Regions from separate parts of the Leptolyngbya sp. PL-A3 genome, predicted to be linked through region 3. Evidence: riboswitches for the same ligand, from Rfam matches in the RefSeq annotation. Region 3 holds a riboswitch; each other region holds the start of a gene.

Region 1 (10,461 bases), on a different contig from region 3:
TGCAGCAGCTGTCACCGGAATGTTCGACTTTATCCGCATTCCCCGCGCTCGCAAACGCCGTGCTGGTTGGGTTCACGTGGCATTGAACGTCGCTGCTCTCGTGTTATCTATTATCAACTGGTTCCTGCGTTTGGGTGATCCAGCTGGTTTTGTACTACCTTTTGGCCTCATCATCTCTCTGGTGGTTAGTGGGCTGCTAGTGGCAAGTGGTTGGTATGGTGGTGAGCTGATGTGGCGGCACAAGGTGGGCATCGTTGGCTCTGATGAAACCCAGGCTGGATTGCCCTAGCAAGTTGTCCTCGTCACGATACTTTGGCTGAGCGTTTACAGAAATGAGACCCCCCTTTGGCGATCGCCAAAGGGGGGTCTTCGTTCAAGAGCTCGTACAAATCAAAACCCAAAATCCAGCCTGGAAACCCGCCTCTGCCATGCTTTTACAGTGGATGTTGAACTTTATTTAATTCGTAATCCTTAGTGTAAAAAGCATTCCTACATCTTTTCAATATGAGATGTGTTTAATGTTCCACATCTAGCTTACAGCGCTTTTCAAACGCTTAAAATCTGCTTGTTTTTGTGAGAGCCTTGCTTCGCACGGCTCTCACAAAAACAACCGTGACTGATTCAATCGCAAAGCGCTGTAAGTAAAACGTAGAACATTAGATATACTTTAGTTGAATGAGTACTAAGGAGATTTCCAGATAAGAACTTCCCCATTATTTGGAAAAGGCGCGGCGAAGCCGCGCCTTTTCCAAATAATGGGGATATTGTTTCTCAGAAATCTCCTAAACACGCTCAAGAATTGGGCAAATGGTTTCATCTATGTGATTAGGAACGCCTTCCCAGCCAGATAACAAACCCTTCAACTCCTGCTTTAGAATTTGGAGTTGTTGAAGTTGCTGCTCAATTTCATCTAATTTATCGGTCAACTTCACTTTGATATGATCACAGGGCAAATCACCCTGATCGTGTACCTCTAAAAATTCTTTGATTTCCAGAAGCGTTAACCCGAGGTTTTGAGCCCGTTTGATGAAACGCAGACGACCAAAGACATCAGAGTTGAATAGGCGATAATTACCTTCAGTTCTGCCGTAGGTTTTGAGCAGACCCAATTCGTCGTAATAACGAATGGTTTTGATGGGCAAGCCGCTCTCTTTTGCGACAGCGCCGATGCGCTTGAGTTCTTCCTGAACGAGCATGATGGTAACCTCGTCAATTTAGATCGCTATGTTCAGTTCCGCAATGGTGAAACTGAACGGAAACTCTAACAGATTCATTCTAAAGGTTCCAGTGAACTGGAAGGTCAAGGGCAATTTGCTTCTGCTTGTCAACGGAAATTGCAAGACAAAGATGTGGAATCGCTGAAGGGCGTATTCCACATCCCATGACCATCCAATTTTGTGGCCTGCGCCCCTAACCTATTGGGTGTCTACCAGGTTTTGCAGATGGCGTTCTACTGCGGTGACAAAAGCCTGATCTTTCAGGGTATTTTCAGATAAACGATCTGCATCAATTGCAGCTTGAACTACATCTTCTGCCGTGATGCGGCCAGAATTTACACCTGCTTCTAAAGAAGCGTATCCAGGGATACCTTGTTCCGTCAACTGGCCTTGATAAGCGAGGGTTGCCACATTAAACGAAGATAGTTTCGTTTCAGCTTTAACAGGGGTAAAAGCTGTCATAGAGAGAGCCAATACCATGAGAGAGGCAGATATAAGACGTTTCATCATCAAAAGTTCCTTGGTATTACAGGTGAATGAGGGTTTCCTTATTCGTGTATCACGTACACGAATAAGGAGTGTTCAGTGAGCGTTAGTTATGTTCCACTAGGTTTTGCAAGTGGCGTTCAACTGCCGTGACAAATTCAGTGTCTTGTAGAGTGGTTTCGGTCAAACGGCCCGAATCAATCGCTGCTTGTACGACGTCTTCAGCGGTAATTGTGCCAGAGTTCACACCCGCTTCCAGAGAACCATAGCCAGGGATACCATTGTCGGTCAACCGCCCCTGATAGGCCAGGGTTGCCACATTGAAAGAGGAAAGCTTACTTTCAGCTTGAGCCGCAGGAGCAAATGCTGCCACAGAAAGCGCCAAAACCATCAAAGAAGAAGCAATACGTTTCATGATCAGAATGTTCCTTAGAGATTACAGGTAAATGAAGTGCGAATGACAATTTCAAACTCTGGCGATCGCTCCAACGCGAAGCAGATAAACCAGGTGCCGTGTGGAATGGGTATTTTATCTGTTCTATTCGGTAACAGAGCCCACTCCACGGCTTGGCTTAATGGCGATCGCCTAGTTTTGTTCCACCAGGTTTTGTAACTGGCGTTCAACGGCCGTTACAAAAGCGTCGTTTTGCAGGGTGGTTTCAGATAAACGGCCTGAGTCAATTGCGGCTTGAATTACATCCTCAGCCGTAATAGTGCCAGAGCTAACACTGGCTTCTAGAGAAGCGTAGCTGGGAATTCCGTTCTCCGTTAACCGCCCTTGATAAGCCAAGTTCGCCACATTAAATGAAGTGAGTTCGCGATCGCCGGAGGTTTCAGCGTTGGCAACTGGAGCGAACACCGCAACCGAAAGGGCTAGAACAGACAGGGAAGAAGCAATGCGTTTCATGGGTCACATCCTTAGGAAATGAAGGTGAATGATAGTTGAAGCGAATAAGAAACAATTTGGAAGTTGCTTGCGTTTGTGATGATTGCATTTGCAACTAAATACAGACTAACACCACATAATTGAAATTGCAACTACTTCTTTTGCAACTATTTTGATCTGGTTACTCGGTCATATCTCAGACGTGTGGATGAAGTGTGGTGAAACGGGCACGACGCGCCCGTTTCACCACATGGCGCTACCGGTTATTGGGACGGATATGGCCTGATCGAGCCTTCTGATTGAATGTCTTGAAGGCTTCTAGGGCGAGGGTTAACGCAGTTGTCTTAAGCTTAATTATCTTGGTATTAAAATAATTGATGTGAAAGTAATGGTTAAGAATCTCGACGTGAAGATATAATGGTCCCATGGAAAAGGAACGCGATCGCATTGATGACATCCTGGAGCAGTGGCATCAGGAGTCTCCCCAGCTTGATGTCTCCTCTTTGGCCGTGATCGGGCGTGTTCTTCGCATTGCCCGATTACTTGAAAAGCGCCGAGAACAGGTTTTGGCAGACTATGGTTTAAACGTCTGGTCCTTTGATATGTTGGCAACTTTGCGACGGCAGGGGCCACCCTATCAGCTCAAACCCACAGAGCTGTATGGTTTACTCATGCTCTCCTCGGGAGCCATGACAAATCGCATTGATCGCCTGGAGCAGGATGGTGTGGTGGTGCGTCTTCGAGATCCGGGCGATCGCCGCAGTGTCAGCGTTCAACTCACACAGAAGGGTATTGATTTAACGGATCGGGTGATGCCTGTCCTATTTGCTAAAGAGAAGCAAATGATGGAGCAGTTTAGCACAATGGAAGAACAAACCTTGGTGCAATTGCTGCGACAATTTCTGAAATCATTTGATGATCAAGAAACGTAATTTCAGCATTGGCCTGGGCTATTCACCAAAACTTCGGATAGGATTCTGAAGTCTTTAATCTTGTATTGTTATACCAAATCAACATGAAGCTGCACAGAATGAGAGTGACGGCGCGTACGCGCCGCCACTCTCATTCTGTGCAGCTTCATATAAAAACGGTATTACAGCGCTTTGCGCTTGAATCAGCCATAGTTGTTTTTGTGGGAGCCGTGCTTCGCGCGGCTCCCACAAAAACAACCAGATTTACAGCGCTTTTCAAACGCTGTAAATGGGTGAAGTGAAACAGGAAACTACAGTTTCCCGTTTCACTTCACCCATTCAAAAAATGTCTTAATTGTGTGTGTCCATCATGCACACGCAATTAAAGACGGGATACATCGCTTTAGGAGACGTTCACCCAGAACTCTGCTGTGATAATCTCACCGTTTCGGTTGAACTGTCCCCATAATTTGTACCGTCCTGGTTCAGGAAATTGGGTGTGAAACTGCACCTGGCCAGTCGTTTCATCAACTGCATGGGCGTGGATGTAATTGGCTCTAGTTAAGGGAGTAGATTGCCGTATGATGACCAAATGCCCACCTTCACCCAGGTAGGGTTGCAAGTCTGTCACTGGCTGACGATCCAGATCGCTCAGGTGGAAGGTCAGTGTCATATCTTGGCCTGCTGCCACTGTGTCCTCTGAAAGCTCTAGATGAACGTGGGTATTGGCAATTGTCTGGGTGCGATCGAAATGGATATCAGGTGGTGGTTGAACGTCTCCTGTAATCTCAGTGGTTAACACCGAAACCTGCTCTGGGTGTCCGCTAGGTTTGTAATCACTGAATAGAGTGTAGCCTCCAGCTTTGGGAAACCGTGCCTGCACTTCAAAGAGCCCATTACCCTGATACTGAGGATGTAAATGATTGAAAAATTGCAGATCGTTGCTGACGACAATCAGGTGCATTATTTTTTCCTGAAACGTGTCGAATTGGGCGATCGCCTCCCCTTTTCCATCCTGAATATGAATGCCTAAATTGATAGCCTGATTGGGAACAGGCGTATCCGTCATAATCAATTTTGCTTGAGCAACATCTTCCTCCACTGCATGGCTACTGTGAGCATTGGAGCTTGTTCCATGAGCATCTGAGTGTTGTTCTGTGGATGGTGTAGTTGCTGTTTGCTGCGTGTTTAATGACGAGCAGCTTTGAATCAGGGTGAGAGTTGCGACTGTAGCGATCGCGGTCAAAAAACGATTCATACGTACCTCCTACCAGTAACGGCTTGGATTGTGGAAATCATGTCTTTGTCAGGCTCGACATCAAGCCTGCATGGGTTGTAGCAATTGGGAAATTGTTGTTTTAGAAGGTTTCAGGCGATCGCTCTGGCACCGATGACATGACTCTAAACGCTACAGTTCACTGGAGAGTCAAGCTTTAACCACCCAGATCCTTTATCATCGTGACGAAGCACGGGTACGGTCTTAGACTTACGCATGGTTGTGTGGTGTGCGAGGTTCACCACACAACCATGCGTAAGTCCTAATTGAGTGGGGCGGCTTATGAATCTTAACGACGGTGGGGAGTAGAGGTGGTAATCTAAAGATTGCTTAACGAGTGAATTCGGTTCTAGTGGGGCTCAGCCACTAGAAGCAATGGGGAAAATTCGGTGCGAATCCGATGCTGTCCCGCAACTGTGATGGGCTTTTGACGCTCTAAGCCAGGATGCCCGCCGAACCTTTTATGCCTGTCAGCGTCCTGTCAACCAATCTGCGAGGTACAGAGCATGGTCAATACAGCTTCAGTCTGGAAACGTACACAACAAATTACGCTGTCTCTTCCTGTGCAAGCAAGTCTGCTTACCGGGTTGTGTATGTTAACCCTGTGGACGTTCTACTTCTCGACCTATCCTCCTGCCCACAATGCCGTCCACCAGACCCGCCACGATACGTTGGGCGTAGCGTGCCACTAGGGTTTGGCTGAAAAGTTGTTTTCTCGTGTGCGAAGGGCACGAAAGAATAGCCTTTCTAGCTAACTTTACGTCTAGGCTCATGGGTTGAATTTAGGAAGTCGCAGTTCTCTAAGAACTGCGACTTTTAAGGTTCGATCGCCTTTGGGCAGGCGACGCTCGCAACATAAATTCTGGTGCAGCACATGGGTCGGCTGAACGATAGCCTAACGATTCAGTTATCAAGCTTTCTGGCGTAGTTCTATGAGATTTGCTAAATATTTTGGATTGTTCCTGGTAGCCAATGCTGCCAGTCTATTGTGTTGGCTATGGAGCTCGTCAATCGCTGTATCCCAATCTACCCTACAGTTACAGACAACGCCGCCCCTAAATCAGGTCATTCCGGCAACGGAGCCCGTGCAATTGACGTTGCAGGCTATGAACGCCCAGCAACAACCGCTGACGGATGCTAAGATACAGCTCCGCTTGTTAGCCCCGGCGAAAACGCCCTGGCTATCATCTGATTTCCCCATTGTGGAAGGGACGACATTGTTGGATATGGAGGCGATCGCCCCATCGGGCACCCTCCAGTTTGAACAAACTCTACCCATTCGGGGTACTTATTATCTGGAGGCAAAGGTCACACCCCAACGCGCTGGGGATTTTGAACCCGTCGAGCAGACCCTGTCATTCTCAGTACCTGAAAATCCTGTAAAGTACCGCAACGTCGCTATTTTGGCGGCTATTTTACTGGTAGCAGGTTTGGGAAGCGGTTGGGTGCTAGGCGGTGATCAGTCTCTGCAAGATGGCGAGATGGCCCCTAGGCCTGTGCGTATGTTGTTGAGTGGGGGATGCGTGGTGGCGATCGCCATTCTGCTGGTGATCAACATCAGTGCGGAGCTGACAGAGCACCATGACCATGCCAGCACGGCTTCAGCTTCCATCCCTGCCACCCAAACATCTGAAGGAATTCAAGTGGAATTGTCGGGCGATACCCTGGCTATGGTCGGGCAACTCGCTCCCCAGACCGTGCAAGTTACCGATGCAACAACAAAAATCCCGCTTACTGATGTTGCCGTAAAAATCCAAATTAATTCTCTGGAGCACAATGAGCGGGTTTTCACATTTGAAGGTTTTCCGGATGCAACGGGTCAGTTGACGTGGCAACCACAATTTTTTGATGGCGCGCCTCACCAGGTGATCGCAACTGTCTTACCAGGCAACTTCTCTCGCTCTTTCCAACCGATTCAAGTTGCCCATGAAGTAGACGTTCATGGGGTTGCGCCACCTCTCTATATCCGTTTTATTACGTTGATTTATTTCACGGCTATCTTTGTTGCGGCTTTAATCGGAGGGCTATTTCTGCGTCGTCGACACAGTTCACAACCCTTCCACTCATCCGTTGTTTGATCCATTTTTGGCAAACTCTCAAGAAATTCAAAGCTTCTTTTATATAGCTACAGCCAGAAGCAGGAGTGGTGGCTTTGCGAGCACTCCTGCTTCTGTTTACTCAGTTTCATGCAGGGTAGATTGCCGCATAACGGGCAATTTTACCGTCAGGATGGCACCTTGATTCTCTCCCAAACTCTCTGCTTTAACGGTTCCCCCATGTAATTCCACAATTTGCCGCACGATCGCCAACCCTAACCCTAATCCACCATATTGGCGAGTCATCGAGCCGTCTTCCTGCCGAAAATACTCAAATGCGTATGGCAGGAATTGAGCATGAATCCCCTTTCCGGTATCAATCACCCGAATTTGCGCACAATCTTTAATTTGCTTGAGTTCAATGGTGACTTTTCCGCCATTAGGGGTGAACTTGACCGCATTCATCAGCAGGTTCCATAGAACCTGTTGTAAACGGGCTGCATCGCCAAAAACGGGGGCGATCGCTGAATCAGCATCAAACCTGATTTGTATAGTCTTCGCTTCCGCAGCTAATCGTACGCTTTCGATTGCAGCCGAAATGATAAAGGGTAAGCTCACGGAAGCTGCCCTTAACGACAACCGACCCCGCATGATGCGGGAAGTGTCAAGCAGGTCTTCGACCAGTTGTGATTGTAGTTTGGCGCTGCGCTCGATCGTTTTTAATGCCTCAATTTGCCGCTCTGGGTCGAGTTTGCCGCTTTGTAGTAGCTTCGTCCAGCCTAGAATTGGGCTCAGAGGCGATCGCAGCTCATGGGAAAGAATGGCTAGAAACTCATCTTTAAGGCGGCTAGCCGCTTCAGCAGCCTCCCGTGCAACCTTTTCCCGATGGAGGAGTTGTTCACGCTCCTGTTCAGCTCGTTTGCGATCGCTAACATCCTGGAAGACCGCAGCAGCCCGGTGACTGTCGCCATCACCAACCTTGAAGACATAGACATCGAACCAAGCCTTCAGGGGTTCTGCATATAACTCTCGGCGTTCGCTAACCCCCGTCTGAACGACCCTACCCAGAGTCTCCCACCAATGGGCTTCGTAGCTTGGATCAAGATCACGCAATCGTTTCCCAACAAAATTGAATCCGACGAGCCGCCGTGCTACAGGATTTGCCTCTACATAAAGCACATCAACTGGGCGATCGCTCTCGTCAAACACGACATCTGCCAGGAAATAGCCCTCGTCGATGGAATTGAATAGCATCCGGTACTTTGCTTCCGATTCCCGGAGAGCAGCTTCAGCTCGAAGGCATTCAATCTGATTCCAAATTCGTGCAGCTAACTCGCGCATCAATTCAATTTCGTCACAGCGCCAGTTGTGCGGCTCCCGATGATAGACGCCAAGCGTAAATTTCCACTCATTTTCGTGGAAAATTGGAACGTTAATGAATGAACCAATGTTCAAATCTGCAAAGCGTTCTGCGGCTGCAATGCGCGAGTCTGTTGTGACATCATGCACGACAATCGTTTGTCTGGCTTTCGCAGTCTGGTGAAATTCGTCCGTAACCAACTCTGGTAGGGAATAAATACCCGCTAAACCAGGGACGTCATCTTGGTGCCATTCGTCATAAACCACTGCTTTGTTGGCTTCAGTATTCATGTCAACGAAGGCACAAAATGAAATAGTGAGATAGCGATGGAGCTGTTCCCCCACGGCTTGAATAACATCCTTAACCTGGGTGGTCTCAACCAGGCTCTGACTTACCTGGGCAAGAAATTCAGCATTCAGTTCGACGCGCTTGAACTCGGTAATGTCTTGAATCAGGGCGGCGGTGCGAAGGGGTTGCCCGGCCGCATTGCGAATAATCGTACCCGTTACCAGCACCCACACGATACGGCCATCTTTACGAACGTAGCGTTTCTCCGCCTGGTAATCACTAGCCTTGCCTTCCAGTAAGTTTTTGTAACGTTGGTGATCGCGATCGCGATCTTCAGGGTGGTTCAAGTCATCCACAGTAAGCGCTAGCAATTCAGCCTCGCTGTAACCTGTGATCGCGCATAGGGCGGCATCCACCCGCAGGAAGCGACGGGTTATGGCATCTGCTTGAGCCTTGCCGACACTATTAACATTGAAGATGGCCCGAAAGTCTTCCTCCCGTTCGCGCAAGAGTGCCTCTGCCTGCTGTTGTTCATGCTGTGCTTGCTTTGCCCGCAATACTCGCTGCACACACGGAACTAACCGTTCTAAACGATGCTTCAGGATAAACCCTGCAGCGCCGGCTTCCAGTGCGTCGATGGCTGTTGATTCGCTGACCCGATCTGTGACAAAGATCAGTGGAGTTTCAGGGCAACTATGACGGGCAATTTCTAATGTAGAACCACCCTCTAAATCGGGTAATTCATGATTTGCTAAAATTAAGTCGAACTCATCTGTTTTTAACGCATTAATAAACTCAGTATGAGTGTTTACCCACAACAGCTTATAGTTCAATTCGCTTGCTGTTAACGTGGCTTTTACCACTTCTGCATCAGCTAAATTAACTTCAAGTAGAAGAATGTGAAAGGCAGACATTTTACTATTCTGTCAATTTAAAGCGGTACAGTTTTCGTACCTTTAGAAATGCTTATCATGTTCCCCAGGTGATCAATAGAATCTTTGGATTGACATTGCAGTAGGAAACCCATCAAGCATAACGTTGCACTGACAAATGAGGAAACCTATCAATCTGAAGAAAAGCTTCAGATTAAAGAGTATTTCTAAATAGCGGTATGAAATAATATGGGGCCATTGGTCCTCACACCATTTCATCACGCTATTTAAAAACGGAATTAACTTAGCTCCTTCCCAGATCTAAGGTCGGGGTTGTAAATTGGCTGAACCGCCCTATTATTGGAGGCTTCAAACATGGATCAGTACTATAAGCCGGAGCATCTTGCTCAGTTCGCTCAGGTGGGCGAAGGAAATCCAGAGCTGGCTAAAAAGTTCTTTGATTACTATGGTGCTGTATTCGCTGAAGGAGCCTTATCAGTACGTGAAAAAGCATTGATTGCGCTGGCCGTTTCCCACACAGTGCAATGCCCCTATTGCATTGATGCTTACAGCAAAGAATGTCTTCAGCAGGGCGCTGATCTTGAACAGATGACAGAGGCATTACATGTAGCAACCGCCATTAGAGGGGGGGCTTCCCTCGTTCATGGAATGCAAATGCTAGACCATGTGAAACAGTTAGCTATGTAATTAGAGCGCGTTCTAAATCCTGCTGAAAGGGCTTTTTATGCGTGAAGCGCACGGAAAAACGCCTTTGAAGCAGGCTTAGGCATTTCTAGACGCAGTTGCGCAACCGTAGTATGAGGGTTGGTGCAGCGCAAATGCCGCACCGCTCATATTCCGGTTATTGAACTGAATTGATACTAAGGTGGAAAATTTTTGTAATGCCTGAGCTCACGCAACCCGCCTCGTTCTCGGCCCATGTAGAAGTAGACCTCACCACAGAAGCCGCAGGGCCAAAGCCGACGACATCGCTCCATCGCAGGCAAGCGCCATTGGCTGACCCCCATCATCAGCTTCAAACCCTGGCAGCCCTGGATTTGTCTCATACACCCCATGGAGGGAATTTTGGGCAGGCGATCGCCCAAGCCGGTTGGACAGCTCTATCCCC
Region 2 (10,461 bases), on a different contig from region 3:
ATGGTACTGGGTGCGATGACCCATCTGGCGTTGCGGGTGAGCGATCGCCCCCGCTCCGAGGTTTTCTATGATCGGGTTTTAGGGTTACTTGGCTATCGCCGTACCGCGCAGACTGATGAGTTTACTCTGTGGTGGTCACCCCGAGCGGGAGCCATCACGATTTCAGCTCTGCCTGAGCTGTCTTCGACCCAGGTATTTTCTACCCTCCACCATCTAGCCTTTAATGCGGATTCCCGTGAGCAGGTGGATGCGTTTTACCAACATTTACAAACGTTAGGTATCCCGGTTCTTAAGGCTCCTGCACGGGCACTCCATCCAGAGACCTCTGCCGTTACCGAGCCTGACTCGGCGGGGAAGGAATCTTTTGAGGATTCTGTGACTCCTTCAGAAGGCTTCCCTGTAGTTTCTGCCCCCGAGCAGGGGGAGTATTATGCAGTCCTGTTTAAAGATCCTGACGGACTCTGCCTTGAGCTGGTTTACATCGGCTAAGCTTGGGGAATTTTCCGTACACTGAAGTGTGTAAGAGCCGCATCGGTACTATTCGGATGTTTTTACAACCTACCCAGCGCACGAAGCTTAACGAGAACGACGACGATCAGTTCTACAGCGTCCCCCGGTTCGTTACCCATGTGGATGAAGGATTTATCCAACAGTTAACGGATTTGTATCGCGATCGCCTACAACCGGGTACTCGTATTTTGGACTTAATGAGCAGTTGGGTTTCTCATCTGCCTGAGGAGATCCAGTTTGCTCATGTGGAAGGCCATGGACTCAATGCAGAGGAACTGGCTCGCAATCCGCGACTGGATCACTACTTCACTCAAAACTTAAATAAGCAACAGCTTTTACCGCTCCCTGATCAATCCTTTGATGCGGTACTGATTACAGTTTCAGTGCAGTATTTGCAACGGCCCGAAGCCGTGTTTGCGGAGATCTATCGCACTCTTAAGGTTGGCGGTATTGCTATCGTCAGTTTTTCGAACCGGATGTTTTACGAGAAGGCGATTCAGGCCTGGCGTGAGGCATCTGAGCCGGAACGAGTGCAACTGGTGCAGTCTTACTTTGCTGCAATTCCAGGGTTTGCGGAAATTGAGGCGATCGCCCAACCGTCCACCCTGCCTTCAATCCTGCGAATGATTGGAATTCCAGGAGGTGATCCTTTTTATGCTGTGATAGCCCGTCGGGTGAGCTAAATCCTATGTTCAAAGTCATCACCCCTAATTTTTCTCAGGAATTTCAGCGCTGGACGGATGCGCTAGAAATGGCGAACTCTCTCAAACCCAAATGCCGCAGTTTGCTGCATGACGTCCGCATCTATGACGGTGAGGATCTGATTTGGGTTTACAGCCTCTCCCACACGTACCCGCAATACATTGGAGCCGGAACCTACAACCGTTTGGTTCGCCTCTTTATTCAGGAAGCCATGGAAGAAGCTGAGGCCGTAGAAGACGATTCTATTCCTAGTTCTTCTAGTTAACGTCAGTTCGGGATAAGCCGAACCGCCCATTATTGCGTGCGCGACGCGCACGCAATAATGGGCTTTTTCGAGTGCCACACGAAGCGCGGCACTCGAAAAAGCCCTTAACCCGAACTGAGGTTAGTTAATAAAATGGGCGCGGTGCTTGACGCCGTGCCCATTTTATTAGGCCTCTTGCATCTATCAGTTTTGAGTACGTGAATTGTTGTGTGACACGGCCACACAACAATTCAGCAATTCTCATTTTGAAATCAGGCCCGAAAACCGCGCGCCAAAGGCGCGCGGTTTTCGGGCATCAAAGCCAAGAGTTCACGCCCGTAGGGCGTGAACTCTTGGCTTTGATGCCCATACTGAGAATTGCTGACAACAATTCACGATGGATGCATCAATCGTCTTTGAGTGCATGAATTGTTGTGCGGCGCAGCCACACAACAATTCACGACGGGAGTTCGGTACTAAGGAACTTGCCAGATTCGCTCATGGTACTTTGCTGGCTCAGCATAAGGATCTGGTGCCGGAGCACCATGGTCATGGCCGTGATTATGACTATGGTTATGACTATGTCCATGGCTATGGCCGTGGTCGTGGCTATGCCCATGATTGTGTCCATGGTCATGATTATGGCCGTGGCTGTGACCTGCTTCTACAGCCGCTAAGCGGAACTTGCACATCTCACAGTTCATGGCGACCTGTCCTAATTGGGTTTCGATTTCTCGCTCCCGTAGAATGCTGAACAGGTGAGGGTGCAATCCCATTTCTGGGAGGCAAATCGTTGGGATGTCGGGGAACTGTGTTTGCTGTTGGGCGGTGATGTCGTAGATTTTCTTCACCAGTACACCTGTAAACAAGAAGTACGGCAGAACAACGATGCGTTTGGGCTGATACAGTCGTGCTCGACGGAAGCCTTCCTCCAGACGCGGGTGGGTAATGCCAATGAAGCAGACCTCAACGGTGTTATAGCCGCTGCCTTCCCAGAGAACGCGAGCCATTTTGTATACGTCGCCGTTGGCATCGGGGTCGCTAGCTCCACGACCGACGAATAGCAAAACGGTGTCTTCCCGGGCAATACCCTGAGGGTTCCATTCGGGCTTATCGAGTTCTTCGAGGCGCGATCGCCACAAATCCAAAATGCCCGGCGCGATACCAAAGTGCCGCCCATAGTGGAACTTCACCTGTGGATGCTGTTGCCGAGCGCGATCTAACTCGTTGGTGATATCGAACTTGTTGTGACGGGCCGCAAACAGCAACACCGGCAGCACCGACAAATCGGTGTACCCCAACTTCACGCACTCATCCACACCCTGCTGAATTGACGGCTCGGTCAGTTCTAAAAAGCACGGAATAATGGGGCGAGAGGTGTCCAACTGTTGGTAAGCAGCGGCAAAATCGAGCAAGCCCTGGCGGCCCGCTTCATCGCGGCTACCGTGGCCTACTAGCAGGAGGGGACGATTTTCGGGAAGAGGGGGGAGAGCGATCGCCGTATCAATCGCCACATCAATTTCTGACAAGGAAGGGGTAACCGTTGAAAGCAAATGGGACATAAAACGAGGACTCTCTCCTGTGCAACGCAGGATATAGAGTGAAAAGGCTCCAGGCAGGCATTCTGGCTAAGGGAATGAAAATGAAAACCAGGACAGTGGGTATCACTATGGCAGTTTTTCCATTCATCATCCCATCACAGCTGCGGCACAGCGCCGGATTTGCACCGACCTTTCCCCACCTGTGGCTGTTCACGTTTGCCCCGTTATCTTAGCCCAAATAGCTTGACTCATACTCTTCGCTTGATACCACCAAACTTCAGAAACCCAATTTTGCCGCTGTGAGCGGCGGCAAAATTGGGTTTCTGAAGTTTGATACAGTCTTCCTGACAAACAGTTGGGTCGTGCGAAGCAATAACGATAGTCTGTTTGGTTGGCTGGCACGGCCCTATGGGCCAAAAAATCAACCGGACGGGCTCTTCTGGACGCTGAGAGCATCGGCTTCTAGAATATGAGGTTGAACTTGACCCGTCGGCGAGGAGCGAAAACAATGATGCAACAGCGTGGTGTAACGGTCTGGTTTACAGGATTGAGTGGTGCAGGAAAAACCACGATTCGGATGGCCGTAGAGAAAGCACTGCGCGATCGCCATCTCAAGGTTGAGGTTTTGGATGGCGATATTGTGCGCCAGAACTTGACCCGAGGGCTAGGCTTTAGCAAGGAAGACCGCGATGAAAACATCCGCCGTATCGGGTTTGTGGCCCATCTGTTGAGCCGGAATGGGGTAATTGTGCTGGTGTCTGCGATTTCACCCTATCGCAACACCCGTGAAGAGGTGCGTCAGAAAATTGGTGATTTTGTTGAGGTGTATGTCAACGCCCCCCTGTCAGTTTGCGAAGAACGGGATGTCAAAGGGCTTTACAAGAAGGCAAGAGCTGGGGAAATCAAGCAGTTCACGGGTATTGATGACCCTTATGAGGCACCCCTAAACCCCGAGGTGGAGTGCCACACTGACCAGGAAACCCTGGAGGAAAGTACGGCAAAAGTTCTCGACTATCTGCAACAGGCCGGTTATCTGTCTGAAGCTTCGATAGCGGTTTAACCTCCAATCGCATTCTGCCTATTGAGCACAAAACACCCCTATGGGGGCGTTTTGTGCTCAATAGGCAAAGACAGGTTAGTTGAAAGCGTAGGCTGCCATGCTCAGAGATCCATAGGTGTATCCCTGATGAATCTGCTGACCTTTGGCCTGTTCTCCGCCTGCTCCCAGTGCCACAAATAGAGGCAGTAGATGTTCGTCTGTCGGGTGGCTTAAGGCAGCGTGAGGGGCAAGCGCTCGATAATCCAACAGCCGCTCCGTAGAGGAGAGGGCGATCGCTTCTGCTAACCAGCGATCGAACACCATAGCCCAATCTGCCGGGGATGTATTGTCCTGACCATCCAATGCTCCCAAATTATGGGTTACCGCACCACTTGCGAAGATTAAAACCCCTTCATCCCGCAATGGAGCCAGCACTTGTCCTACTCGGAGGTGATGGGCTGGGCCAAGGTAGGGCTGAATGGAGAGCTGGGTGACAGGAATGTCAGCTTCAGGATAAACGAGCAAAAGCGGATTCCATGCCCCGTGGTCTAGACCACGAGAGGGGTGAATATCAGCTTGAAATCCAGCATCCACCAGGCGTTGGGATACCTGTCTTGCCAGCTCAGGCGCACCTGGGGCTGGGTAGCGCAGCCGATACAGCGCTTCTGGAAAGCCGTTGAAGTCATGAATTGTTTTGGGCTGCGGCGCGGCACTTACCATCGGATACGGTGTCTCCCAATGGGCAGAAACCGCCAGAATGGCTTTTGGCCTGGGCAATTCTGTCGCGAGACGACGCAAAAAATCTTGCGTTGGCCCAGTTCGTATCGGCAGATCAGGCGCACCGTGGGAGATAAAGAGCGACGGCAGACGTTGCATAAAATCCGACCTCAAACACAAAAAATAAGCTAGAGATACTGGTAGATAATTTCATCTGCAATTATTCTAACACGTACTATCGCGGTATTTAAGGAGGTTTCTGCATAAGAATTTATCTAGAATGTTGGTGCTTTGCCCGCGAAGCGGGCAAAGCACCAACATTCTGGGGGTAATTTCATTACTGGAAATCTCCTAAGTTGATACTGAAGGTATAGCCTTACGCAATGAGGTTAGGACGTTTATTTCTGAAAAGCTTCGTGCCAGAGGCTTTTCAGAAATAAACGTCCTGGTTCTGAGTATGTAGTGTCATAGCATAGGACGCTTAGCGTCGGGCACTATACTTCTGTCCTCCAGGCTTAATAACTGCTCAGCCGAAAAGAGCTGTTTGCTAAAGCTGTTTCTCTGTCAGATTATTCCTTTCAAGTCGGAGCCAAAAGCATTTGATGCAGTTGATATCGAAAATCTGCCTTTAAGTAAGGCTGCCGATAAACGTCCCACTTCGACAACAGCGCTGCCTGCTTATCCTGAATGATCTGCTGGAGTTGTGGAACTTGCCTCGGATCCATCTGCTGCTTATACAGTAAATGCTTGAGCACCTCAATGTCTTGCAAGCTCCCCAGATTATCCTGCAAAATTTTTAGATCTTTGATCCACGACTTGAAAGCTTCTCCGTAAAAGGGGACAAAGAACTCGGCCTGATAGCGAACATGCTTGCAAGACTTTCGTAAATCATGGAGAACGACAACGTTATCCTCCGTGATGTCTGCTGCCGCGATCAGCCAAGCCGGATGCAGCAGTGACTCAGAGAGTAGCGGACTGAGTAGATCAGGCAGGATAGTTTTGATCGGTAGATTGCCCAGCAGGGTAAAGCGTGGTTGGGCAAACCAACTTTCAAAAGCTGTCTTTAAGTCGCAGTAGCGGCTCTGGGATAGGGTATCTCGTGTACCTGCCAATGCCTTTTTCCGCTTCTGTTTTAGGCGTTCTAGCGTGGGCGTCAACTGCTTCTGCTCAGCGCTGTCCAATTGGACCAGATACTCCTCGCTGAGGGCTTGCAGTTGTACGTCAAGGTCTCGCAGTTGGCCCAGAACGCGGGTTAGTGTACGAACTCGCTTGGGACTCGCTGCCTTGGGCAACTCGATAGCCGTTTCAAAAATTTGTAGTGCAGTATAAAGACGTCGACTACTCACTCGCATCTGGTGCAAGTGTTCAGGATCTTTATCGGCTAAGACGGATTTCTCTTGCTTGGTGAGCTGCTTATATTCCTGTTGCAGAATTTCTACAGCGTACTGGCCTAACGCTAAAGATTCATCAGGTGGTGTTTGCTGGTTCTTCTTTTTCGGAGTTGCCTCAGAAGTGTTGGAGACGTTCGACTCTGTCGTCTCAGAAGGTATCTTTGGTCTGGGCAATTTTTTGCTCATGGTGGGTAAACCATCCATTCTTTAATTTAGAAGACTACCCCAGAGGGCGCTGGAATAATTCATTCTTCGTGCGGGAAGTGCAAAGCCAATCAACGACGTTCAGAACTTTTCAAATATCTTTGAAATTTAGGTTGGGTAATTTGTAAAAGTCATTACTCAGGAGGAAATCTTACACTTTCACATTACTATTCTCTACGCGTCCTAAAATCCTCCGGACTGACGAGGTTAGAGTGTTTGGACCCGAGTTGGGGTTAAGGGCATATTGGAGAGTACGGTTTTCGGGCTTCAAAGCCGAGAGTTCGCTTCCTTAAGAAGCCAATTCTCGGCTTTGAAGCCCAATTTGCGGTGAATACTGTTAATTTCTGAGTCCTGATTTTCAGAGACAAATGCTAGCCTGGAAAGAGTGATTTTATTTGCAAAGTCTTACCTTCCATGGATAAGGTCGTTGTTGGGCTCTCGGGAGGCGTCGATAGTTCGGTTGCCGCTGCTACCCTCCACCGTCATGGCTATGACGTCGTGGGCGTTACCCTTTGGCTAATGAAGGGGAAGGGGCAGTGCTGCTCGGATGGCATGCTAGATGCGGCGCGGCTCTGTGAGGAACTCGACATTCCTCATCACATCGTCGATAGCCGCGATGTGTTTGAAAAAAATATCGTGGATTATCTGGTGAACGGTTATGGGGAGGGCATTACGCCTCTGCCCTGCTCTCAATGCAACCGGGCCGTGAAGTTTGGCCCGATGCTGCAATATGCTCGGGAGGAGTTGGGGTGCGATCGCATCGCCACGGGCCACTACGCGCGTATCACCCACAACCCGACGAGTGGGCGCTATGAGCTGCGCCGAGCCGTAGACCCCGGCAAAGACCAGTCCTACTTCCTGTACGATCTGAGCCAGGAGATTCTGGCCCACGTTCTCTTTCCCCTGGGTGACCAGACCAAGAGCGAAACTCGTCAGATGGCTGCTGAGTTTGGTCTGCATACTGCTGAGAAGCCGGAAAGCCAGGATCTTTGCCTTGTGGAAACTCACGGTTCTATGCAAGGGTTCCTTGACCAATTCTTGGCGCCTAAGGAAGGGGACATTGTCGATCAAACGGGTCGGGTATTGGGGCGGCATACTGGCATTCACCACTACACCATTGGTCAGCGTAAAGGGCTGGGGATTGCAGCCGCCAATCCGCTTTATGTGGTGGGTTTGGATGTGGGGCGAAATCAGGTGATTGTAGGCGATCGCGATGCTGTCTACTTTCCCGAATGCACCGTTCAGCGAGTGAACTGGGTTTCGATTTCCCAACCGGAAGCGCCTATCCCAGTCGAGGTTCAGGTTCGTTACCGAACGAAGGCTATACCCGCGACCCTCTTTCCTTTAGCGGATAACCGTGTGCGGATTGTATTTGAGGACCCACAATTTGGGGTGACTCCCGGACAGGCAGCAGTCTGGTACGAGGGCGATCGCGTCCTGGGGGGCGGTATAATCGAGCGTTTTCCCGAAGCTTTGTAAGTGAAATGAGCGGCCTTTGTTCCGCTCATTTTCTTTAGGTAGGATTTGTTGTGTGGTGTGCTTTGCACACCACACAACAAGAATGTGAAAGTCCTGTTAGGGTCTTTTTAAAAAAATCGCCCTTTGTCTATCGGGATTGAGTAGATTTACCCAACTCCGTAATAGGATGGACGAGTGAGGTTTTTCGCGCTGTTCTGGAGGGACACACTTTGAGTTTGCATACCGATGGCATCGCTCCCCATGGGGGAGAACTGATCAATCGCATTTGCACTGCTGAGCAACGGCAGGAATTTCTGGATAAGGCGGATTTTCTGCCTCGGGTGCAAATTGACGATCGCGCCTTCTCCGATTTAGTGATGATTGCGATCGGTGGGTTCAGCCCCCTTACCGGATTTCTGGGCAAAGCGGACTACGAACGCGTGGTCAACGAAATGCACCTGGCTAATGGTTTGCCTTGGGCTATCCCGGTGACGCTCTCCGTGAGCGAAGATGTGGCCGGCTCCCTGAAGGAGGGTGATCTGGTGCGTCTGGATGATGCATCCGGTCGGTTTGTCGGTGTACTGCAACTGACGGAGAAGTACACCTATGACAAGATGCATGAAGCGCTCCATGTCTACCGCACCAATGAAGAGAAGCATCCGGGTGTATCGGTTGTTTACAGTCAAGGCCCCGTGAACCTGGCTGGTCCAGTCTGGCTGCTGCAACGGGATTCTGACCCCCGCTTCCCCTCTTACCAGATTGACCCCATCGAGTCCCGCGCGCTCTTCCGTGAAAAGAACTGGAAGACTGTAGTGGGCTTCCAGACCCGCAACCCGATCCACCGTGCCCACGAGTACATCATCAAGTGTGCTCTGGAAATCGTAGACGGCTTGTTCCTGCATCCCCTGGTGGGCGCCACCAAGAGTGACGACATCGCCGCCGATGTACGGATGCGTTGCTATGAAATTATGCTGGAACATTACTTCCCGCGCGATCGCGTGATTCTGGCGATCAACCCCTCTGCAATGCGGTATGCAGGTCCCCGTGAAGCGATCTTCCACGCGCTGATTCGTAAGAACTATGGCTGCACCCACTTCATCGTGGGACGTGACCATGCCGGGGTGGGCGACTACTACGGCACCTATGACGCACAGTACATCTTCGATGAGTTCTCCCCTAGCGAGCTGGGCATTACTCCGTTGAAGTTTGAGCACGCTTTCTTCTGCAAGCGCACGCAGCAGATGGCGACGACCAAGACCAGCCCCAGCCTGCCTGAAGAGCGCATCCACCTCTCGGGTACAAAGGTGCGCGAAATGCTGCGTCGTGGCGAATTGCCGCCTCCAGAGTTCTCCCGTCCTGAGGTGGCAGCGGAGTTAGCTCGGGCAATGCGCATTCCTGTTGAGGCCTAAGTGTCCATCAAATGCGATGAGGAGCGTTAGCTCTCTCATCGTTGAGAAGGGTGAAAGCAAAGCTTTCACCCTTCTCTTTTGTCGCGCTGTTCAATTTTTTATGTTCATAGCGCTACGTGCTCAGCAGGCAGTTTATTTTTGAGTTCAGGCCGCAATCGCCCTCACCTGCCCCGGCAAAATGCAGCTGTGGTCAGACGGGTGTAGAGCGGAGTGGGCGTTGCTCGCTGGGACTGTGCCGCTGTGACGCGGTAGCCCTGCTCCTGAAGCACCAACAGTATTGCATGGTTATATTGAGCAACGTCCCCTTCACCGGGATCATCGGTGTAAAGGAGTATGTGGCCTGTTATGGGTTCGCAGAAGTAGATGGGGCAGATGCAGGGATATTTTAAGGCTGCTTAGCGGACTGCTGCTGAGCGGCACTCAGTTCAGCTTTGTAGTCGGCTCGGGAAGGATAAAGTTTGACCAGGGTTTGGAGGGGCGCGATCGCTTTAGCAGGGTCATTCAGCCTCAACCGGGCCTGAACTAACCCTTCCAGGGCGACTTGATTATGGGGCTCTCGGGCCAAAACCATTTCATAGCCCCGGGCTTGATTTTGCAATTCCTGCTCAGGGGATACGGATTCTTCTGCGGTTGCTGACGCGGTTCCCTGTGGTACCCCTCCTCGGTAGGCTGGTAGCATGGCTGATACGAGAGAACTAACAAAGAAGAGCCCCATGACAACTTGCAAGCCCTTTCGCACCTGATCGTTACGCATCACTCGAAACATATAGCCGGAACCTCGCTGTTAGGGTTGAGGCAAGGTAGTAGGCTTCCTGCGGTCTATCAACCTTCCCTGGTTTTAGCCTGCCCCTAGAATTGGATTCAGCTATCAGCGATATGACACAATCTGTTCCGATGTGGTGGTGAACTAGTAGGCTGGGGCAGAAGTGTACAACCTATTTTTTGTGGTGGGTGCGAAGCACCCCACCACAAAAAATAGGCAACGAACTTAGGCCGTAGCCTACTAGTCAAATTAAGTTCGGGTCATAAATGTTTTTCGGTGTACAAACCGCGCTCAAAAATACCCATGAACCGAGCCTGGCTTGGTCAGGGTTGCGCACAATTTAGCTGAATGGGGTATACAAGGGGCATGGCTGTATCAGTGCTGGTGGGCATCTGATAGCCAGATAGAGCCACTATTTTGTAGAACAAAGAATTCCATAAATTTTTCCGTTGATAGGTAACGAACCAATGAATGCCCAGGTCC
Region 3 (10,461 bases):
AAAAACAACCGTGGCTAATTCAAGCAAAAAGCGCTGCAAATAGGACTTATACGGTGTTGTGATGAGCTTATGCTGATTGTTATTTCATGGCCTGTTTTAAAGGTTGTTTTTTTTGATCGTGAGGCGCATAAAAAACAACTTTCACAGACCCTAGTAGGCTGCGGCCTAAGTTCGCAACCTATGTTTTGTGTGGGGTGCTTCGCACCCCACACAAAACATAGGTGATGGATTTCCGCCTCAGCGTACTAGTGAAGTAATAGATGCCGTTCAGAACCCTGGGTATTCGTTGGAGAAAACTGCTCTGGTATTATTTCTTCTAACTGCGGTTCAAGCCGCTGTAATTCCTCAGGCTGTTCCCGAACAGCAGGCTGAACGTTAAGGACAGGGGTATTGGTTTCGAGCCTTCCTTGCAACTGCTGGATTTCGCGTTCCATCTGAGCATATCCTTCCTCAAAGAATCGTTGAGAACTGGTGGGATAAGCCAGGCTATTAATAATAGAGCGCGGTAAAGTTTCAGCTCCTACTTGGGCGGGCGTCAACCCTATGGAAGCAGCGATCGCAAACAGTAAAGCTGTAATAATTTTTAGTGGTTGGATAGGAGATTTCATACATGCGTTCCAACCGAGGAGAGCTATAGGGAAGCTGTCAACTTTATTGTAATAACTAGTGGTCTGTCAATTTTTAAGTGTGGGTTACTCCACACTTAAAAATTAAATTTAAGGAATTTTTGAGGGGTCTACGACCCCTCAAAAATTCTTGGGTAGAGTACTAGGCTATGGAATCGTATTAATCACCACTATCTATTAGAGCCCCCATTGCTGCCACTAGAAGTTCCCCCGCCGGTACTTCCGCCAGAAGTATTACCATCGGCCTCTCCTCCACTGGAATTACCACTACCATCATTGCCACCGTCATCGCCACCATCATTGCCACCGTCATTGCCACCGTCATTGCCATCATTACCGGCCCCATCATTCGAATCGCTTGCTCTGTCTTGCAAAGCGTAAAGTTGTCGACGAAGTGCAGTTCTGTAGCTTGACTCCTCTCCTGTACTAGGAGCTGTTCTTCCGGCATCAATAGCAGCCTGAATAATGTCATTAGCTGTGATGCTTCCGGTTCTGAGCCCAACCATCAGGTTTCCATAACCGGGAATTCCTTGGTCTGAGAGATAGCCTCGATTCGCTAAAGTTGCTAGCTGAATTGGAGTTAATACACGAGTTGTTTGCCTATCCTGAATCTGAAGAGTTTCGTTATTAAACTGTGGAGATTGATTGTTATTTGGGCGTGTTTCCTGACCTTGTGCAACCGGAGCAAAAACAACGGCAGAGACAACGAGAGAAAAGAAGGCCAGAGCAAAGCGTTTCATCACCGATTTCCTGAAAGGACTAAAAAAGTTATTGACTAAAAACAGGGGAGCACTTCATAAAAATAAGCCACGATTGAAGAGTAAAGAATTGGTATCATGTGGCTCATTTTTTTTGATTTCAGCATTACCTTAAGCTAAGGTACTCTTCTTAATTAATCCTTCTGTCATAAGTGAGAACAGAGCTCTAAAAAAACCATTTCTTTTAGATACGTGCTCAGACTTCTGGCCAAAGATAGCCCCTTGCAAACGAAGATTATGCCTAGCAATAAACCTAAGTTTTAACCTCTGAATCCTTTTGAGACAACGCTCACAAGTTTCTCAAAATCTTTTGGCATAACAAGGATGAGAAGAGTTTAGCTTCCGTTTCAAATTACGATTTTATTTGGCCATTCTTTTAGAGAGCTTATCATTGGAGAGCTGATTTTCAGGAAAATTCTAATTACAATTAGTAGCGCAACGGGCGATCGCAAAGCGTTCGAAGAAAAGCTAGGGATATGCGCCCTGTTCAGTGCTAGCCGTGCAGAACCTAAATATCCTTCAAGATGGTCATCAAACCATATCAACAGAAACAACAGGTAGACGACCATAATTCATATAACATTAGTTCGGACAGTTTTTCTGAAACCGTTGATTTTGCGTGCGCTTCGCGCACGCAAAATCAACGGTTTCAGAAAAACTGTCCAGAGTATTGATATAGCATCTGCAATGCTGTACCGCTTGCTAAGCGAGCGGTACAGCATTGCAGATGCTATATAGAGCTGAACCACTTAATTAAATGCTAAACAAACCGAGCAATTCTTCTAAAAGAACTTATTTATACAAATATTGTGCATGCAAATTAACCCTTTTTAAGATTTATGCATGAGATTGTTTTAAATATCTGAAAGTAGATTTTCCATACATTAGATAAGGCTAATTGAAAACCATCCTGTAAAGTGGAGCAGCACTAAGTATGCCACTACTCCATATAACAATTCTTTAATCGAATTAATGTTATTTTCCATCGACTTTAGATATAGCAAGAAGTCGAACCCATGACAGACCATGACAGCAATATTACTCGATAGCATGGTCGCATTAGCATCATTGAGAATCATTTCCCATGAAAACATCAACTCTGAATACGGCTCAAATTCCAACGGTTACGCCTGCTTATGATGGGCGCGATCGCAACGCCTGGATTTTCGGTTGGAACCCCCAACAAGAGCTTTGGAATGGTCGTTTGGCCATGCTTGGTTTTGTTGCCTATTTATTTTGGGATTGGGCTGGTTACAGTGTCCTGCGGGATGTTCTGCACCTGATTCACTAAACTATTTCAGGTTCATTTACTCATCCATCAACCATCGTTTCTAAAAGCAAACACAACCATGCAAACATCCACTTCTTCAAATGTTGCCGTTCGCCTAAGCGCCCTCGGCCTTGGTATCTTTTTTCTCTTACTTGGCCTAGCTGGATTTGTTCCTGCTCTTGTCTCCTATCCTCCGGCAAACCCTCCTGCTGTTTTGGGTTTTGGTTATCTATTCGGCATTTTCCCAACAAACTATTTTCATAATGCCATTGGTATCTTAGTAGGTCTGTGGGGTATTGCTGCGTCCACTAGCTTAAGTGGTGCCCTGGTATTTAACCGCATCTTTGCTATCGTTTATGCGGCAGGTGCCTTGCTTGGTCTGATTCCCTTTACGAATACCCTGTTTGATATTACTCCTCTGTTTGGCAACAACATCTGGCTGAATGCCATTGCGGCGGCGATCGCCTTCTATCATGGTTTCGTTAAGTCGGCAGATGTTTCTGTTGTGGGACCAGCAGGAGGGGCTCAACCTAGCTTGTAATGAATGCAGATCGTATCAGTAGGAAGAGCGCCCTAGTGCTTCCTGTCGGATAGTTGTGTGTTTCTCAGTCATAACCTGGCAGCTTAAAGTAGCCCTAATGGGCTACTTTTTTTTGAGGCGATCGCTCTATCAAATACTTTGTCCCTAAAAGAGAGAGGCAGAGCGAAGCTCTGCCTCTCTCTTTTAGGGTTACTTATCAGGAGAGCTAAAAATTAGCGGGCCAGAAATTCTCGCATGTACTGATTGACCAGATCGGGTCGCTCTTGATGAACCCAGTGGCTGCAATTGGGTATGTAACGCAGGTGGAAGTCGCTGACATAATCCTCAGTGCCATAGGTTAGCTCCTTGCCAAGGGCAATATCGTTTTCGCCCCAAATCATCAGCGTCGGAACACTTAAGACACCCCATTCGGGTCTCAGAAACGATGACCCAAACTGAGCCCGATAGTAATTCAACATGGCGGTAAGAGCCCCTGGCTTGGCGGTTGCGTCCTTATAAGTTTGAATGTCACTATCAGAGAAGGTGTCTTTGCGTATAGCCATACCACGAAATGCTCTTTCAAGAGCTTGGTAATTTCCAGACTGAATCAGCAGTTCGGGTAGAAGAGGGATTTGAAAAAAGCCGATGTATGAACTCCGCAGCAATTGCTGAGGAGTTCGTAGCCCCTGTTGAAAGCGAGCAGGATGTGGCAAATTTAGAACAATTAACCGTTCTAGTAGGCCGGGTGAATTGTAGGCTGTAGACCAGGCTACCGCGCCACCCCAATCATGGCCAACCAAAGTACACCGATCAAATCCTAAGCCACGAATTACCCCCTGCACATCCTTGACCAGTTCTTCCATGCGATAGGCTTTAAGATCCTTGGGTTTATCGCTGTCGTTGTACCCGCGCATATCGAGGGCAACCACAGTGTGATCTTTGGCGAACTCAGGAATTTGGTGCCGCCAGGAATACCAAAATTCTGGAAATCCATGCAGCAACAACATAAGCGGCCCATCACCTGCCGTCACATAGTGCAGACGAATGCCGTTTGCTGTAATGAATTGGTGGTTCAAAGTGGAGGAAGTTGCCGTCATAGGAGCACGTTGAATCCGGTTTCCTCACTATATCGACTCCTTCTCGTATGGGAAGGGAGCCAAGCTGATATCTACCCAAATAAGTACGCAAGCTTAAATAAGCCAAGGTGTAAGTTCTATAAGCGTGATGAAGGGCGACATGGCACATCGCGCTACACCATCCTTTAATGACACTAAACCTCCTGCGTGGGTCGTTGCGCGGCTTCGCCACGCAACGACCCACGCAGGAGGTTTACTTTTAGATGCGATATTCGTAAACCCTAGTAGGCAGTATTCCTTAAGCTTAGAAGATGTTGCCTTACTGCCGTTCGGTAACTACGGCTATCCTGTACATCGGGTGATAGCTGCCCAGCATCAACAGCAGCTTGAATCACATCATCCGCTCTGATGCGCCCGGTATGAAGGCCAAGAACGAAATTGCCATAACCGGGAATACCTTGTTCTGAAAAATGCCCGCGATAGGCCAACGATACAAGGTTAAATGGACTTAGCTCACGGGCTGTCGGGCGAGTGGATAACTCTGTATCATTCACGCCCTGAGACAGGTTGCTAGAAGGGCTCGTTTGTTGAGCTTTTGCAGGTAGAGCCAGTAGAGCGGCAGAAAGCACGACGAAAGAACAGGTTAAGGCAAAGCGTCTCATAGCTAGTCTCCTATATTATGAAGAATTCATGACTCCCGTTAAACCATGAATAAACGTCAAATCAAAACTTGTTTAATCAAAAGCAACCTGATCAAGACTGTTTCTTTTTAATTCAACATGATTCTAAGCTAAGCCAAAATAACCGCACTAGACGTCTACCAAAAGTTCAAGTATGAATACCAGATCAGTAAGGCTATTTCAAAGGTTTTTATCTTCATCCCACATCATTTGTTAAACTTCTCTTTCATTTTTTACAACGGTAAAAAGTTTAGCAAATAACAGTGTTTACTTTTCGTTTTTAGTAGCCATATTACTGATTGAAACCAATACACTGATGCGATCGCCTCCCACATAAAATTCCCACAAAATTTAATTACCCCTGGCACAGGCAAAAGGCATAAGCCTTGATATCCCTATAAAAAATCTCCGACTCTTTAAAGAAGTCGGAGATCTATAGATATATCATTCGGATAGGCATTAAGGACTGTTTGGAAGAGTTATTTCTTGTGCAAAGCGCATAAAAAATAACCTCTAAAACAAGCCCTAATGTTTATTGAACATTGAAAGACAAGGGCACATCCAAACGCCATTGTTTACCTTTGTAAAACAGCAGTTGGTAAACATGCAAACCGCCATAGCGGAAGGAAGCCTCAAAAGATTGTAGATAAAGCGCCCACATCCGCATAAAGCGCTCATCGTACATAGAACCCAGAGCTGCAATTTGTTCACGATTGGCCGTGAAGTTCTGATGCCAACGCTTCAGAGTTTCTGCATAGTGGGGTTTGAGGTTTTCGCAATGGGCAACGGGCAGTTTTGCCGCCCACAGTTCCTGCGTGAGCTCATGCAGTTGGGGTGCATAGCCGCCGGGAAAAATGTATTTATCAACCCAGGCTCCATTGCGTTCCTTACTCTGGGTCGTGATCGTGTGTAGCATTCCCACACCCTGAGGGGTGAGGAGTTCGGCTGCCTTCTGCATAAAGGTGGCAAAGTTGCCTTTGCCAACGTGCTCAAACATGCCAATGCTGACAAACTTATCGTACTGACCCTTAATTTCGCGGTAGTCGGAGATGATGATCTCGATGCGATCGCTCAACCCCCGCGCCTCAATACGCTCCTGAGCCAACTTAGCCTGCTCCACGCTCAGGGTAATCCCAGTACCCTTTACACCATAACGCTCAGCAGCATAGATCAACATTCCACCCCAACCGGAGCCGATATCAATCAACGTTTCGCCCGGTTTGAGGGCTAGTTTTTGACAGATCAGCTCATATTTCTGATTCTGCATTTGCTCCAGAGTATCGGTTTCACGAACTCGATACCCGCAGGAATAGGTCATGGTTGGATCAAGAAATAGCTGGTAAAAATCATTCCCCAGATCATAGTGATGTTGAACGTTTTTACGGCTATTTTCGATAACAGTTGGAATGGTTTTGAGACGTTGTGTGATGACCTTTAGTAACAACCCAACAGTTACGTTGTCACGGGCTTTTGCATAGACATTGCTACGGTAGAACAAACCAATCAGTTCTACTAAATTCCCATTGGCTTCATCCCACCATCCATCCATGTAGGCTTCACAGAAGCCAAGGGTGCCAAATGCTAAGAGGCGGTCGTAAGTGCCCGCATTGTGAATCTGCAAATGCAGCACTGGTTCTAATCCCGGTTTGCCAAATCGGAACACTTCACCGTTGGGATTTGTAACGGTCAAATCGCCATTATCAACCAGGCTCAGTAGTTGATAGAGATAGCGTTCACCCTGGGGTAGACGGCTGAGGCGATCGCCCCACTCCGCACTCTCGGGAGTTAATGCAGCGACCTTCTCGGGTACCTGAATTCCAGTCATAAATCACCGTCCATTGGCTTTTGCAGGATTGACCGTTTTGACGTGGGTGGCTAACCCAAGCATCTCCATCAAGCGAATGGTGTACCAGACAATATCAATCTCCCACCATCGCTGACCATACTGTGCGGACGACTGTACCGCATGGTGGTTATTGTGCCATCCTTCGCCAAAGGTCAAAAGAGAAACCCACCAGCAATTGGTCGACGTATCTTCTACGTCATAGCTGCGGTAACCCAGTTTGTGGCAAACGCTATTTACAAAACAGGTGCTATGAAAGCCAACGAATAAACGCACAAAAATGCCCCAGACGACAAAGGGCATCCCGCCAATCGCGTAGAGAACTAGCCCTAAAGCCACTTGCAGGGGAATATATTGCCGATGGCAAAACTGATAGAACCGATCATCCGCAATATCCTTGGTAAAGCGAGGGAGTTCGCTTTTACCAGGAACCTCATGCATCAACCAGCTAATGTGGCTCCACCAAAAACCTTTGGTTGAATCATGGGGATCCGCATCCTGGTCAGCATATAAATGGTGCATCCGGTGGTAGCCAACCCAACCTTTCACGCCACCCTGGCCCGCCAATGTGCCACAGAACACAAAGAAGTATTCCAGGGCTTTGGGCACGCGAAAACTGCGGTGGGTGGCGAGGCGATGGAAGCCTAACGAAATACCCAGACCAATCGTAAGCCAGTGCAGCAGAACCGCAACGCCGATGGCAGACCAACTAAAGTATTGCGGAATGAAAGCTAAGAGCACCCCTAAATGCACAACGACCGTTCCTGCAATGACAGGCCAACGAGGGCGGGGTACTGAATCTAAATGGGCATTAACCATGCAAGCAATCTCAAATCTAATTTCTACAGAGAACTAATATTCAGCGGCACATAAACACTGAACCGTGAGCATTTTAAGTGATGTACTTAAAAAGCCCCTCTATTGTCACGGTCTTAAAGATAGAAAAAACCTGGGTTAGGACAGAGAAGCCTCTTTTCGCAAAGCGCACATTGTTGAATCCGGTGAGCCCTCTCTCAAAACTTTTACTCTTGTAATACTCTTGTAAAACTCTTACTCCTCAGACTGGGTCTGGGTGTTTTTAGTTTCCAAAGACTGGGATGATTCTTCAATTTGTCCGGATCATGGTACCCTCCGTTCGAATGAAACACCGATCTGAAACTCGTCCCACCGCTGCCGAAGCTGGGTGTAAGCTTCGACTGGGGCGATCGCCAGATTCTTTAACTGCATCACCTGCACGTCTCCATTTCCCCGGAGCCACAGCATAATCTCCTGCTCCGGCTCATAATCGGCCAGGGCTGCACTGAGGGTGATACACGTCTCCTCATCCACTTCCAATTGGCTTAAAAGCTCCAGAGCATAGGGAAGCGGCTGAAAGCAAATCTGATGATCGAGTAGATCACGGCTCCAATCGACTGGGGCATGAGTGGGTAACTCTACATCACAAGTCACCATCCCCCGACCATGCTGGAGAAAACCAGCGTAGGCAACGGCGGCGATCGCCAGAAAATTCTCACGGATAAATAGCGGTTGCCAATAATCTCCCTGTCTCTGCCAGGACAATTCTCGAATGCGCATGGTTACTTTACATCAAATGCTGTGCTTGCAAAATCTAGGATCTAACCGGGATTGTGTTGCCATTTTCCCGGTGAGAGCTGATAGCTCAGAACTAGAGGAACCGCGAGTTTACAGGGCATGTAAGGGTGCGATCGCCCATCCCCAGATCCAAATTTTGGAACTCTCGATCAAAGCAGTGCAGCGATGCTCCCCTTGCGAAAGAGCCAGCATTGACGGAGCCAAACACAGACAAACCTAACCTGACCATCTGTACCTCGCAGATAGATGAATCAAACAACATCGGCGGGCATTCTGACTTAGAGATCAAAGACCCCATCACAGCTGCGGGACAGCGTCGGGTTCACACCGAACTTTCCCCGTTACCTCTGGCGGCTGCTCCCCACCAGAACCGATCTCTATACGATACGAGATTTACGCAAAAATAAAAACTGCTCTCCTGGTTTATCAGCAATTCTCATTGTGTCGTTAAACAGCTTGGTAGGGGCGGGTTTAGCAGTTAACTCTGGCCTGTGCTGTTACTCTCTGGCAAAACCCGCCCTGGCTGCGATCGCACAACCTGTGGAAAGGGCGGGTTTGAAGAACATCCCTGATGGTGCTGATCGAATAATGACAAAACCCGCCCCCACAGTTCAGGATGGCGATCGGTTCTAAATGGCTCTTTGCAAAAATGAGAATTGTTGCTGGCTTATAAACCTTCCTGGCGTATGGCTGACGGGGGCGATCGCTCCTACCATAGAAACAAATGAACCGTGTCGTACAATGGTGAACCTCTCTTCAGAAAAGCCATTATCGTCGCAGCCTGCTTTGGCGGAGAAGCGGGTGTCGTTGCGGGTCAGTTGGGATGGGTATGAAGCGATTTTGGAGGCGTTGGGGGGCGATCGCTCGGCTCAACTTACCTACTACGAAGGCACTCTAGAAATTATGACGCCCCTGGAGGCCCATGAGAACTCCAGCGATTTGATTGGTGACTTTATCAAAATATTGGTGGAAGAGACCAATCTCACGATTAAAAGCATGGGTTCGACCACTCTCAAGCGCTTGGGATTACAAGCAGGTGCCGAGCCAGATCGAGGGTTCTATATTGCCAACGAACCCAAGGTTCGAGGTAAAACCGTGGATCTAAATACAGATCCCCCGCCTGACCTGGTTGTGGAAGTCGATATTACTCACACCGATATTGACAAGAATGCTCTTTATGCAGAGCTTGGGATTCCTGAGTTTTGGCGCTACGACGGGAAAACGCTGACTATTTACCAACTTCAAAACGGCCAGTATCAGGAAGTTCCCAGCAGTCCCACGTTCTCATGGGTGCCTAAGCGTGTGTTTTACGAGTTTCTACAAAACTGTGCCCAGCAGGGGGAAACTCAGGCCAAGCGCAGTCTGCGGCAATGGATTCGAGAGAACCTGATCTAGAAAGTTAGCTCAGCCTCACAAGACACCGGGTTTCTTCTGGAGCGCAGCAACAAATCTCTGTCACCCCACAGAAGAAACCCAGGCTCTGCCCCACTGCCCCAGTTCCAACGCGAACGTCTTGTCCATCTTGCGGTTCTACTCTCCAATCAATGCCCGGAAGCGTTCGTCTTGCCGAATGGAGTCAAAGTCGGAGTCATTTTTTGCCATTTCCTGGTACTTGTCATTCAGCATAATGACGTGTTGTAGAGTTTCAATAGCTTGTTTAACTTGCCCTTGTAAGCTGTAATAGCAGGCTTTGTTATACCAGGCTGCGTGCAAGTCCGGTTTGATTTCGAGCGCTTTCTCATAGCTTGCGATCGCCTCCTCCTTGCGCCCTAAGGCAGATAGCGCATAGCCCCGGTTGTTCCAGGCTGCGTGATCGTCCGGTTTGATTTCGAGCGCTTTCTCATAGCTGGCGATCGCCTCCTCTTTGCGCCCTAAGGCAGATAGCGCATTGCCCCGGTTGTTCCAGGCTTCGTGTAAGTCCGGTTTGATCTCGAGCGCTTTGTCATAGCTTGCGATCGCCTCCTTATAGCGCCCTAAGGCATATAGCGCACTGCCCCGGTTGTTCCAGGCTGCGTCATAGTCCGTTTTGATCTCGAGCGCTTTCTCATAGCTTGCGATCGCATTTCCATAGTCTTGTTCAGATTGAAACAGTAGA

The links. Region 3 has a riboswitch for cobalamin ahead of NDI52_RS21315 (hypothetical protein). Riboswitches for the same ligand answer to the same signal wherever they lie in the genome.
Region 1: linked by a shared signal. The riboswitch ahead of NDI52_RS12455 (CbtB-domain containing protein) and the one ahead of NDI52_RS21315 (hypothetical protein) in region 3 are both predicted to bind cobalamin.
Region 2: linked by a shared signal. The riboswitch ahead of NDI52_RS16430 (sirohydrochlorin chelatase) and the one ahead of NDI52_RS21315 (hypothetical protein) in region 3 are both predicted to bind cobalamin.

The regions. Positions count from the first base shown of each region.
Region 1 covers NZ_JAMPLB010000013.1:68,764-79,224, forward strand. The annotation lists gene NDI52_RS12420 (DUF2231 domain-containing protein) at 1-289, shown strand, start outside; gene NDI52_RS12425 (MerR family DNA-binding protein) at 783-1,196, opposite strand; gene NDI52_RS12430 (hypothetical protein) at 1,416-1,727, opposite strand; gene NDI52_RS12435 (hypothetical protein) at 1,810-2,118, opposite strand; gene NDI52_RS12440 (hypothetical protein) at 2,290-2,610, opposite strand; gene NDI52_RS12445 (MarR family transcriptional regulator) at 3,015-3,521, shown strand; gene NDI52_RS12450 (hypothetical protein) at 3,904-4,758, opposite strand; cobalamin riboswitch at 5,104-5,248, shown strand; gene NDI52_RS12455 (CbtB-domain containing protein) at 5,283-5,468, shown strand; gene NDI52_RS12460 (hypothetical protein) at 5,709-6,854, shown strand; gene NDI52_RS12465 (PAS domain S-box protein) at 6,951-9,374, opposite strand; gene NDI52_RS12470 (arsenosugar biosynthesis-associated peroxidase-like protein) at 9,708-10,040, shown strand; gene arsS (arsenosugar biosynthesis radical SAM (seleno)protein ArsS) at 10,235-10,461, shown strand, end outside.
Region 2 covers NZ_JAMPLB010000020.1:14,699-25,159, forward strand. The annotation lists gene NDI52_RS16410 (HAD-IA family hydrolase) at 1-1, shown strand, start outside; gene NDI52_RS16415 (VOC family protein) at 1-489, shown strand; gene NDI52_RS16420 (class I SAM-dependent methyltransferase) at 546-1,193, shown strand; gene NDI52_RS16425 (hypothetical protein) at 1,199-1,477, shown strand; gene NDI52_RS16430 (sirohydrochlorin chelatase) at 1,933-3,018, opposite strand; cobalamin riboswitch at 3,053-3,216, opposite strand; gene cysC (adenylyl-sulfate kinase) at 3,509-4,057, shown strand; gene NDI52_RS16440 (class III extradiol ring-cleavage dioxygenase) at 4,133-4,912, opposite strand; gene NDI52_RS16445 (CHAD domain-containing protein) at 5,332-6,330, opposite strand; gene mnmA (tRNA 2-thiouridine(34) synthase MnmA) at 6,763-7,827, shown strand; gene sat (sulfate adenylyltransferase) at 8,037-9,215, shown strand; gene NDI52_RS16460 (hypothetical protein) at 9,601-9,981, opposite strand; gene NDI52_RS16465 (hypothetical protein) at 10,446-10,461, shown strand, end outside.
Region 3 covers NZ_JAMPLB010000031.1:75,308-85,768, forward strand. The annotation lists gene NDI52_RS21275 (hypothetical protein) at 246-608, opposite strand; gene NDI52_RS21280 (hypothetical protein) at 797-1,366, opposite strand; gene NDI52_RS21285 (chlorophyll a/b-binding protein) at 2,469-2,675, shown strand; gene NDI52_RS21290 (DUF4383 domain-containing protein) at 2,734-3,195, shown strand; gene NDI52_RS21295 (alpha/beta fold hydrolase) at 3,408-4,271, opposite strand; gene NDI52_RS21300 (hypothetical protein) at 4,532-4,912, opposite strand; gene NDI52_RS21305 (class I SAM-dependent methyltransferase) at 5,463-6,755, opposite strand; gene NDI52_RS21310 (fatty acid desaturase) at 6,759-7,592, opposite strand; gene NDI52_RS21315 (hypothetical protein) at 7,893-8,348, opposite strand; cobalamin riboswitch at 8,612-8,756, opposite strand; gene NDI52_RS21320 (hypothetical protein) at 8,808-8,999, shown strand; gene NDI52_RS21325 (Uma2 family endonuclease) at 9,108-9,761, shown strand; gene NDI52_RS21330 (tetratricopeptide repeat protein) at 9,897-10,461, opposite strand, start outside.